One region of the Streptomyces sp. NPDC030798 genome, then DNA from elsewhere that is predicted to be linked to it. Evidence: riboswitches for the same ligand, from Rfam matches in the RefSeq annotation. Region 1 holds a riboswitch; the other holds the start of a gene.
What was found. Region 1 has a riboswitch for cyclic di-AMP ahead of ACZ404_RS33605 (transglycosylase SLT domain-containing protein). Riboswitches for the same ligand answer to the same signal wherever they lie in the genome.
Positions count from the first base shown of each region.

Region 2: it holds a riboswitch for cyclic di-AMP, as region 1 does, so the genes downstream of both, ACZ404_RS22825 (M23 family metallopeptidase) here and ACZ404_RS33605 (transglycosylase SLT domain-containing protein) in region 1, are expected to answer to the same signal.

Region 1 covers NZ_JBVIDR010000019.1:128,524-134,128, reverse strand. The annotation lists gene ACZ404_RS33615 (LolA family protein) at 1-860, opposite strand, end outside; gene ACZ404_RS33610 (polyprenyl synthetase family protein) at 1,160-2,170, opposite strand; cyclic di-AMP (ydaO/yuaA leader) riboswitch at 2,697-2,876, shown strand; gene ACZ404_RS33605 (transglycosylase SLT domain-containing protein) at 2,880-3,368, shown strand; gene ACZ404_RS33600 (HAD family hydrolase) at 3,456-4,268, opposite strand; gene ACZ404_RS33595 (FAD-dependent oxidoreductase) at 4,471-5,605, opposite strand, start outside.
Region 2 covers NZ_JBVIDR010000010.1:18,737-24,341, reverse strand. The annotation lists gene ACZ404_RS22835 (dihydrofolate reductase family protein) at 1-1,062, shown strand, start outside; tRNA gene ACZ404_RS22830 (tRNA-Met) at 1,129-1,202, shown strand; cyclic di-AMP (ydaO/yuaA leader) riboswitch at 1,528-1,694, shown strand; gene ACZ404_RS22825 (M23 family metallopeptidase) at 1,704-2,738, shown strand; gene ACZ404_RS22820 (aldo/keto reductase) at 2,882-3,829, shown strand; gene ACZ404_RS22815 (PrsW family intramembrane metalloprotease) at 3,887-5,188, opposite strand; gene trmB (tRNA (guanosine(46)-N7)-methyltransferase TrmB) at 5,271-5,605, opposite strand, start outside.

The DNA.
Region 1 (5,605 bases):
GCGCCCTTGGGCGGGGTGAAGTCGAAGGTGGACGCGGCCGGCTTGGCGAAGGAGACCTGGGTGAAGCCCGCGTCGAGAACGGCTGCGCCGCCGCTCTTCGGGGTCAGCGTGAACTTCAGCGGCATGCCCGTCCTCGCGTCCACCGCGATGCTGATCGCGCCGACCGTGGTGCCGGACTGCTTGGGCTTGATCAGCAGCTTGTAGGCGTCGCGCCCGGCGACCTGCGCGGTGCCGTCGACGGTCACGGACGTGGTGTCGTCGACCGCCTTCAGGGCCTCGTCGGCGAAGTCCTTCGGGGTGGCGGGCGGCTCGGCCCGGTCATGCCTGCGGCCGGAATCGGCGGCGGTGCCGTGGTGGACCTCGTTGCTCTTGCTGTCGTAGCCCCAGACGTCCTTGCCGTCGTGGATCACGCTGTACTCGGAGCCGCTCTCCAGCAGCGACAGCTTCTGCCGGTCCGGGCCGTCGGCCGCCACGCGCAGGGTGTGCGTGCCGGAGACCAGTTCGGTGAGCTTGGACTTCGGGTCCGCCGAGGAGCCGTCGCCGCCCTGGGTCGCGCCGGAGGCCAGGCTGCTCTCCAGGCCACCGAGGTCGGGCAGGCCGAGGTCGGTGCTGACCTTGACCGTGCCCGACAGCTGCTGCACGTCCGACTTGGCGATCTTGTCGATGAGCTGCTGTGCGCTGATCCTGGGCAGGTCGGGGTCACCGGAGTCGGCGAGCGCCGGGACCAGCCCGATCGTGGCCGCCGCCACTCCCACCACCGCGACCGGGACCACGTACCGGGCGGCCTTGCGGCGTCCGGAGTGCAGGTCCCCCTCCTCCTGCGCGGCGGCCGTTGCGTCCTCGGATTCGTACGGTGCCATCTGTGCCTTACCTCCGTCGTCGGCGGCGGCTGCCCCCACACACTGGTCCACCTGAGCCGCCATTCTCACCCGAATCGGTGAGGAGTGGTGATTTCCGTGGTTTCCATCTCACCAAATCGGCCGTGAGGAAGCGTCAGACCTCGGGGCCAACTCCGTGTACGCCTGCGGTATGACACACGGGGCCGACGCCTCGCCCGACCCGTAGGGGTCGTGGGGGGACGCCACGGGTGGGGGGCCTCTGGGCTCCGGTCAGCGCGGGACGGAGGGACGCGGCATGCCGCCCATGAAGGGCGGGGCCGTCAGCCGGCGCGGTGCACCACCGCGTCGCACAGTTCGAGCAGTGCCGCCTTGGCGTCGCACTCCGGCAGCGGGGCCAGCGCGGAGCGCGCCTCCTCGACGTAGCGGACGGTGTCCCGGCGGGCCTGCTCCAGCGCGGGGTGCGCGCGCAGCGCGGCCAGCGCCTCGGCGTGCCGGGCGTCGTCGGTGAGGTCGGAGTCCAGCAGCTCGCACAGCGCCGCGTCCTCGGGCAGGCCCAGGCGGGCGGCCCGCTCGCGCAGCCGCAGCACGGGCAGCGTCGGGATGCCCTCGCGCAGGTCGGTGCCGGGGGTCTTGCCGGACTCGTGGGAGTCGGAGGCGATGTCCAGAACGTCGTCCGCGAGCTGGAAGGCGACCCCGAGCCGCTCGCCGTACTGGGTGAGCACGTCGACGACCGTCTCGTCGGCGCCGGACATCATCGCGCCGAACCGGCAGGAGACCGCCACCAGGGAGCCGGTCTTGCCGCCGAGCACGTCCAGGTAGTGGTCGACCGGGTCGCGGCCGTCCGAGGGGCCCGCGGTCTCCAGGATCTGCCCGGTGACCAGCCGCTCGAACGCGAGGGCCTGCACCCGGACCGCCTCGGGGCCGAGGTCGGCGAGGATCTGGGAGGCGCGCGCGAAGAGGAAGTCGCCGGTGAGGACGGCGACGGAGTTGCCCCAGCGGGTGTTGGCGCTGTCCACGCCGCGCCGCACGGAGGCCTCGTCCATGACGTCGTCGTGGTACAGCGTGGCCAGGTGGGTGAGCTCCACGACCACCGCGGCAGGGACGACCCCCGGCGCGTACGGGTCGCCGAACTGCGCCGCGAGCATCACGAGCAGCGGCCGGAACCGCTTCCCGCCCGCCCGTACGAGGTGCTGTGCGGCCTCCGTGATGAACGGGACCTCACTCTTGGTGGCCTCGAGCAAGCCTTCCTCGACAGCCGTCAATCCGGCCTGGACATCGGCTTCGAGAGCCTGGTCCCGCACGCTCAGCCCGAACGGCCCGACGACGGTCACGAGGGGTCTCCTGTCTGCTGGTGTCTGCTGGCGATTACACGGTTTGTCGATAGGTCGCTGCCATCACTCAAGTCAGCGTATCCGGTCCTGTTTCGATCACCGATAGCGCCCACCGGTCCAGCCTGGGCGGTATCGGATCACGACCGTTATGTTTTTGATCGGACGGTATGAACACATATTTACCGACTTAGCACAACGCCACAAGGCACACCCGAAGGCCGGCCGACCTGCGACTCCACCCCGGCGAGCCGAAACGCAAATCGCCCATGTCTGATTTAGAGTAATTTGCCATTTCGTGAAGTGGGTCACGCGGACCCGTCGGTGCGTCCGACCCCTCCTCACACGTTCTTCACCTTGTGGCGTCGGCGAGTTGAGCCTTGGCAACCGCAAAGGATCAAGTGCCTCAAATGCCTCAGACCAAGGTCAAGTAGCGCGTTGTGTGAATCCAGTACTTGTTCCGGACATGTGCTCTCGCATACGTTCCCGCCACGCCAGACGGACGCCGAATCCTGCCGCGTCTGGCATCACCCATCGACGGACTCATCCGTACGGCAGGAGCGGGGGACCCAGGTAAGCCGCCGGACCGGCCGGCACACGCCGTACCGGAACGGCTAGGGGTGAAGTCGTGCCTCCTTACGGGGGCACGGCCGGGCACCTCCCCGCCCGAACCCGACAGCTCACCTCGCAGGCGACGGAGAGGAACTTCGCCATGCCTGCTGCCGCTCAGCCCCGCCGCGCCCGCACCCACCGCCTGCTGCGCACGCTCGCCGTCGCCGGCACCGGCGCCGCCGTGCTCGCCCTCCCGCTCATCGGTGCGACCAGCGCCTCCGCGGCCACCCCGGCCGCCACGACGGCCTCCACGACCCCGGCCGGATACCCGAACAACCTGGACGGCTGGATCCGCGAGTCCCTCGCGATCATGGCCGAGAAGCACATCCCGGGCACCTACCACGGCATCTACCGCAACATCATCCGCGAGTCCTCCGGCAACCCCAACGCCATCAACCTGTGGGACTCCAACGCGGCCAAGGGCATCCCGTCCAAGGGCCTGCTGCAGGTCATCGACCCCACGTTCAACACGTACCACGTGGCCGGAACGTCGTACGACATCTACGACCCGGTCGCGAACATCACCGCCGCCTGCAACTACGCGGCCGCGCGCTACGGGTCGATCGACAACGTGTTCGGCGCCTACTGACCGGGGCCGACGGGCCCCCGACAGTGGGGCTCCGAGCGCCCGTGGCGGGCTGCTACTGATATTCCGGTCAGTCGGTCGATGGTTCGGTCAACCGGTCGGGAACAGTCTTTCGAGGACGACGGCGATGCCGTCGTCCTCGTTCGTTGCCGTGATCTCGTCGGCGACCGCCTGGAGTTCGGGGTGGGCGTTGGCCATGGCGACGCCGTGCGCGGCCCAGTGGAACATCGGGATGTCGTTGGGCATGTCGCCGAAGGCGAGGGCCCGCCCGGGGGCGATGCCGAGGTGCTCGGCGGCCAGCGCCAGCCCCGTGGCCTTGGTCACCCCGCACGGCTGGAGCTCCACCGTCCCCGGCCCCGACATCGTCACGGTCGCCAGGGAGCCCACCACCGCGCGGGCGACCGCCGCCAACGCGTCGTCGGAGAGGGTGTGATGGCGCAGCAACACCTTGCTGATCGGCGCGCCCCACAGCTCCGCGCGACGGTCGACCCGCACGGCGGGCAGGGTCGGGTGGGGCATCCGGTAGCCCGGTTCGATGAGCGTGAGCCCGTCCACACCGTCCTGGTCGACGGCCGCGTACACCTGCCCCACCTCGGCCTCGATCTTGCCGAGCGCGGTCTCGGCCAGTTCCCGGTCCAGCCGGACCGACCACAGCAGGCGGTCGGCGCCGGCGTCGTAGACCTGCGCGCCCTGCCCGCACACCGCCAGGCCCGTGCAGCCGAGGCTTTCCAGCAGGGGCTGCACCCGCGGGGCCGGCCGGCCCGTGACCACCAGGTGCCGGGCCCCGGCCCGCGCCGCCTGCTCGAGGGCGGCGCGCGACCGGTCGGAGACGGTGTCGTCGCCGCGCAGCAGCGTCCCGTCCAGGTCGGTGGCGATGAGTGCGTATGCGGGAGGTGCGGCCATGATCAGAGAATACGGAGAGCAGGCCCCGCCGACTCACCCCGCTCTTCCCGGACTTGTGTGCTGACAGGGCCCAAGTGGGGTGCGCCGGCCCCTTGATGGCAGTACCCCGGCAGGGAATTCCGGCCACGCCGCCTCGGTTGCGCGCGGGCGGCCGTGCGCGGGCGGCCGTACCGGAAAGGGCTTCGGCCGCCCGCCGCGGGGCTCAGCCGTGTGCGGCCGCCAGGTGCTTGGCCAGCCGCGGGGAGGCGAACTCCGTGCCGCAGACGAAGCGCATCACCGGGCCGTAGGAGGACGCGGCCGGCAGTCCGGTGAAGTACAGGCCGGGCACGGAGGAGACGTATCCGGCGCCGAGCCGGGGAGCGCCCCTGCTCACCGCGAGCCGGGTGCGCAGCTCGTGGCCGAGGAAGTCCATCGCGGCGATGTTCACGTGGTAGCCGGTGGCGGCGATGACGTGGTCCGCCGTGAGCCGCTCGGTGCGGCCCCCGTGGGTGCGGACGGTGAGGGCCGGGGCGCCGTCGGCGACCTCGGCGCCGAGCACCCGCTCCACCTCGTGGACCTGGACCGTGCCCTCGAAGCGGTCGCGCAGCCACCAGGCGCCCAGCGGGCCGAGGACCCGGCGGACCAGGTAGTGCCGGGCCGGTTCGGGCAGGAAGCGGTAGGGGTCGGCGTAGTAGCTCAGCGCCCACAGCGACCAGGCGCGGCCGAAGGGCGACTCGGGGCGGAGCTTCGGCTGGTCCCAGGGCGGCGCCCCGAAGGCGACCCGGCCGCGGCCGCGCGAGACGACGCGCACCTGGGCGCCGGCCTCGGCCGCGAGGGCCGCGGTCTCCAGCGCGGACTGGCCGGCCCCGACGACGATCAGCTCCTTGCCGGCGAAGCGGGTGAGGTCGTGGTGCTGGGAGCTGTGGGAGACCGGGCCCGTGGGCGTGGGCCCGTCGGCAGCCGCCCCGGCCAGCTCCGCCGGGAGGTGCGCGAGCCCGGACAGGCCCGTGGCGACCACCACCGCGCGCGCGGTGAGCTGCTCCCCCGAGTCCAGCTTGAGGTCGAATCCGCCGCCCTCGGCCCGGTCGACGGAGACGACGCGGACCCGCTCCAGGCCGGGGACCAGCTTCTGCTGGAACCACTCGCCGTAGGCGATGAAGGTCTCCACCGGGATGATGTCCTCGTCGGTCACGAGGCGGCGGGCGCCGGCCGCGTCGCAGTAGTCGGCGAGGGTGTGACCGGGCTGCGGGCAGTCGAAGCTGGAGGCGGCGGGGGTCGACTTCAGGAGCATGCCCTCGGGCATGTGGTCGCGCCAGCTGACCATGGGGTCGCCGAAGACGCGGACGGGGATGCCGCGC
Region 2 (5,605 bases), on a different contig from region 1:
CGGCTCCTGCTCTCCGGCCCGGCCGACTTCGACCGGGTCGACGAGGTGCGCGCCTCGGTCGACGCCATCCTCATCGGCGCCGGCACCATCCGCGCCGACAACCCCCGCCTCCTGGTCAACGCGCCCGAGCGTCGCGCGGCCCGCCGGGCCGAGGGCAGACCCGAGTACCCCCTGAAGGTCACCGTCACCGCATCCGGCGACCTCGACCCGGACGCCCACTTCTGGCACACCGGCGGCGAGAAGCTCGTGTACACCACCGACAAGGGCGCCGACGCCGCCACGCGCACGCTCGGCGGCACCGCCGACGTCGTCTCCCTCGGCCCCGAGCTCGACTGGCGCGCCCTGCTGGAGCACCTGCACGACGTGCGCGGCGTCCGCCGTCTGATGGTCGAGGGCGGCGGCACCGTGCACACCCAGCTCCTCCAGCGGGGCCTCGCCGACGAGCTGCAGCTGGTGCTCGCCCCGCTGTTCGTCGGCGACCCGGCGGCGCCGCGCCTGTTCGGCCCGGGGGCGTACCAGGGCGGCCGGCTCCGCCTCGCCGAGAGCCGCCGGATCGAGGACGTCGTCCTGATGCGCTACGAGCCCACCGCCCCCGGCACCGGCCGCGAGCCCAGCGCCGCCGATCGCCACTGGCTGCGCACCGCCTGCGAGCTGGCCGCTCTGTGCCCGCCGTCGGAGACGGCCTTCAGCGTCGGCGCGGTGGTGGTGGCCGCCGACGGCACCGAGCTGGCCCGCGGCCACTCGCGCGAGGGCGGCGACCCGGTGGTGCACGCCGAGGAGGCGGCCCTCGCCAAGACCGACCCGGCGGACCCGCGCCTGGCCGGCGCGACCGTCTACAGCAGCCTGGAGCCCTGCTCCCGCCGCGCCTCCCGCCCCGCACCCTGCGCCCGTCTGATCGTCGACGCGGGGGTACGGCGGGTGGTCACGGCCTGGCGAGAACCGGACACGTTCGTCACGGCGGCCGACGGAACCGGTGTGCTGGTCGGCGCGGGCGCCGACGTCGTCCTGCTGCCGCAGTTCGAGGACCTGGCGAAGCGGCCGAACGCCCATCTGCTGCCCTGAGCCGTAGGTCACGCACAAGCCGTGTGCTCGGCACCCCGCGCATGGCGTACACTGGAGTCACAACGACGCGGGGTGGAGCAGCTCGGTAGCTCGCTGGGCTCATAACCCAGAGGTCGCAGGTTCAAATCCTGTCCCCGCTACTGAAGGCTCAGGGCCGGGATCCAGCACATGGATCCCGGCCCTGAGCGTTTCCCGGCTCGTGTCCCGACGATGCCCCTTTACTCCTCAGAGTGTTACTACTCAGGGTGATCGGACGGAAGCCCTCCGCATCACGACTGAGTCACCATCAAAACCGGCAGTGACTCCTGAACGTCGGTCAACTAGTCCGGTTTGAGCGGGTCATGGCGTGTACGTCCCGCTGAATCGGCACTAATGATCAAGCGGAACAGCTTGGAATCTCATACGCCGGTCTATTAACGTTCGATAACGCAGCGCGGTCGTCCCAGCCGTCACCCGAGACGGCTCCGTGCGCACGCGCCGAATCCCGCAAGGGAACCGGGGAACCACCACCCTGGGGTGAATCACGCGGATGCCGACGTGAACTCGCAGAGTCCACGCCAGGTATACGCGCGTAGGAGACCTTCCTGCTCCGAACCCGTCAGCTAACCCGGTAGGCGGAGGAAGGAAAGGAGTACGCCCGCGTGGCGTCCAACCGGCCTGCCCCCGAAGCCCCGTTCGTGCCGGCTCAGCGCGAGTTCGACACCTTCGGCTACGGCGACCACCGCCCCGAAGAGGGCCCGTGGGAGGAGTGGAACCCCACCGAGGAGTCCCTCCGCCCGGTCCGTGGCCGCCACCGGGTCGCCCGGCAGCGCGGCGGCGGGCTCGCCCGCAGCTCCACCGTCCTCGGCGTCGGCGTCATAGCGGCGGTCGGCGCGGGTGGCATGGCCAGCGCCAACACCGGCAAGCCTCCGGTGTCCATCTCCATGCCCGACCTGCCCTCCGTCGGCTCCCTGTTCGGCGACGACCACTCCGACGCGCAGGCCACGCAGGCCTCCCTCAGCACCGTCGGCACGACGGCCACCGACAGCGACCAGAACGGCTCCGACGCGGGCGAGGCCCTGCGCAACCGGATCATGGCGCAGGCCGAGCAGCAGCAGAGCAAGGCCGACCTCAAGGCCACCGCGGCCGCCGTCGCCGCCGACCAGAAGCAGGTCATCGCCGCGGCCGCCAAGGCGGAGAAGACGGCCGCCGCCGAGGCGGCCGACGCCAAGGCCGAGGCCGAGGCCGCCGCCAAGAAGAGGGCCGAGGCCGCGCGCCTGGCCGCGCTGGCCAAGCAGTACACGCTGCCGACGTCGTCGTACACGATCACCTCGACCTTCGGCGAGGCCGGCTCGATGTGGTCCTCCGGCTACCACACCGGCCTCGACTTCGCCGCCCCCACCGGCACCCTCATCAAGGCCATCCACAGCGGCACGATCACCGAGGCCGGCTGGGCCGGCTCCTACGGCTACCGCACGATCCTCACCCTCGACGACGGCACCGAGCTGTGGTTCTGCCACCAGTCCTCGATCAACGTCAAGGTCGGCCAGAAGGTGTCCACCGGCGAGGTCATCGGTCGCGTCGGCGCCACCGGCAACGTCACCGGCCCGCACCTGCACCTGGAGGTCCACCCCGGCGGCCAGGCCACCGGCATCGACCCCATGGCCTGGCTGCGCGGCAAGGGCCTCAACCCCTGAGCCCACCCCGCCCCGAAAGTCCCGGCAGCCCTGACGGCATCCCCCCCGACGTCAGGGCTGCCGGTCGTTGTGGCGCATCGTTTTGCACACCGTTCGTACGCATCCCGGAATCCGTGGGGCGCACGTGATCGTTGAACCGACACATGACTGCTTCTCTGCGCAAACTCGGTTCCTCCGACCTCGAGGTCTTCCCGCTGGCCCTCGGCGGCAACGTCTTCGGCTGGACCGCCGACGAGGAGACCTCCTTCGCCGTCCTGGACGCCTACACGGCCGCCGGCGGCAACTTCCTCGACACGGCCGACTCCTACTCGGCGTGGGTCGAGGGCAACCAGGGCGGTGAGTCGGAGACGATCATCGGCAAGTGGGTCAAGGCCCGCGGCAACCGCTCCGACGTCGTCATCGCGACCAAGGTCAGCCAGCACCCGCAGTTCCAGGGCCTGTCCGCCGCGACCATCAAGGCCGCCGCCGACGCCTCGCTGCACCGCCTGGGCACCGACTACATCGACCTCTACTACACCCACTTCGACAAGCCCGAGGTGCCGGTCGAGGAGATCATCGGCGCCCTGGACGAGCTGGTGAAGGCCGGCAAGGTCCGGCACATCGCCGCCTCCAACATCAGCGCCGAGCGCCTCCAGGCCTCGCTCGACTTCTCCGACCGCGAGGGCCTCGCCCGCTACGTCGCGCTCCAGCCCCACTACAACCTGGTCTCCCGGGACACCTACGAGGGCCCGCTGCAGGACCTGGCCGCCCGCGAGGGCCTCTCGGCCGTGCCGTACTTCGCCCTGGCCTCCGGGTTCCTCACCGGCAAGTACCGCCCGGGTACGACGGTCGACAGTGCCCGCGCGGCAGGGGCCGCCAAGCACCTGGAGTCCGAGCGCGGCCAGAAGGTCCTCACCGCCCTGGACGAGATCGCCCGGGCCCACGAGGCCCCCGTCGCCACGGTCGCCCTGGCCTGGCTCGCCGCCCAGCCGACGGTCACGGCCCCGATCTCCTCGGCCCGCACGGTGGACCAGCTCCCGGCGCTGCTGGGCGTGGCACAGCTCCGGCTGACGGACGAGGAGCTGAAGAAGCTCACGGACGCGTCGGCCTGACCCCTCCGTTCGCGACGGCGCACTCCGGCGGCGCCGAACCCGCCGTGCCCCGTGGCTCTACGACCGGTACGGGTTGTAAGCGGGGTACGGCGCCGCCGGGTACCCGTACGGCGTCCAGTACGCCGCCGGCACCCGAACCGGCGCCGGCGCGGACGCCCGGGCCGCGTACTCCAGGGCCGGCCGGGCGACGTCCTTGCGCCTCCACAGCTCGGCGAGCAGCTCCCGCTCCCGTGCGACGAAGTCCGTCCCCGCGCGCCCCCGCCGCCCCCGGTGCCGCAGGAAGGCGAGCGAGGTGGCGTAGGCCTCGTACTGTGCCACCGCCCGTGCCGCCGGGCGCCCCCCGAAGTGCTGCCGGGCGTGGTCCCGGGCCAGCCGCCGGGCCTTCATCGAGCCGAGCGCGAACGGCTCGCCCGGTCCCAGCCACCCGGCGTACACGTACACCGGCAGCTCCTCCCGCACCGTGCGCAGCTCCCGCTGCCGGGTCCATATCGCGAGCCAGGTCAGCAGCCCGAACGCGGGCACCATGAAGGCGGCGTACACCGCGAAGAACCCGAACTCGCCGAAGGCCGAGGAGCCGTTCCAGAAGGCGTGCATGCTCATCGCGAGCAGCAGCCCGCCGAGCGGGAGGAGGGCGCGCCGGACGTGCTGGCGCTCCGCGCTGAGCGCGGCGAGGCCGAAGCCGATACCGGTGAGCCCGGTGAACAGGGGATGCGCGAACGGCGACATCACGACGCGCACGAAGAAGGTGGCGGCGGTGACGGAGGCGATGCCGCGGCCACCGGTGAGCTGGTCGGTGCCGAAGGCCGTGCCCAGGTAGAGGATGTTCTCGGTGAACGCGAAGCCGGTCGCGGTGATCCCCGCTATCACGACCCCGTCCACGATGCCGGTGAAGTCCCGCCTGCGGAAGAGGAACACCAGCAACAGGGCGGCGGCCTTGGCGGACTCCTCCACGACCGGTGCTATGACGGTCGCGCCGAGGGTGTCGGCACTGCTCGGGTCGGCCGTGGAGGTGGCTATCCAGCGGGTCGCGAAGCTGTTGGCGATGATGGCGATCAGCGCCGCCGCGCACGCGCCCCACGCGAACGCGAAGACGAGGTTGCGCCAGGGCCCGGGCTCGACCCGGTCCAGCCACCGGAACGCCGCGATGAGCCAGGGCACGGGCAGGACCGCGAGCCCCAGCCCGACCAGGAAGCCCTCCGTGCCGGTCTGCCGCCGCACCAGGGCGAGGATGACCAGCCCGGACAGCGCGAGCAATGTGATCAGCGCCCCGTAGCGCACCCACCGGCGCTGCCACCAGTGAGGGTGCGCTCCGCTTCCGGGGCCGGGTGAGTACATCGGGTACGCAGGACTGGTGGCCACGGCATCGACCCTATCGGTGACCGGACGAGGAGACGGGTGGTGTCGGTGCTGCCGGTACCGGCCCGCCCGCGGCCGGCGTCGGCTATCGGTCCAGGTGCGGTACGCGGCGGAACAGCAGATCGTTCACGACATGTCCCTTGTCCAGCCCCTGTCCCTCGAAACGGGTCAGCGGCCGGAACGCGGGACGCGGCGCGAAACCGCCGTCGGCGCGGGTGTTCTCGAAGTCCGGATGGGCGTCGAGCACCTCGAGCATCTGCTCGGCGTACGGCTCCCAGTCGGTCGCGCAGTGCACGATCGCGCCGGGCTTCAGCCGGCTCGCGGCCAGCGTCAGGAACTCGGGCTGGATCAGCCGCCGCTTGTGGTGCCGCTTCTTGGGCCAGGGGTCGGGGAAGTACACCCGCAGTCCGTCGAGCGAGT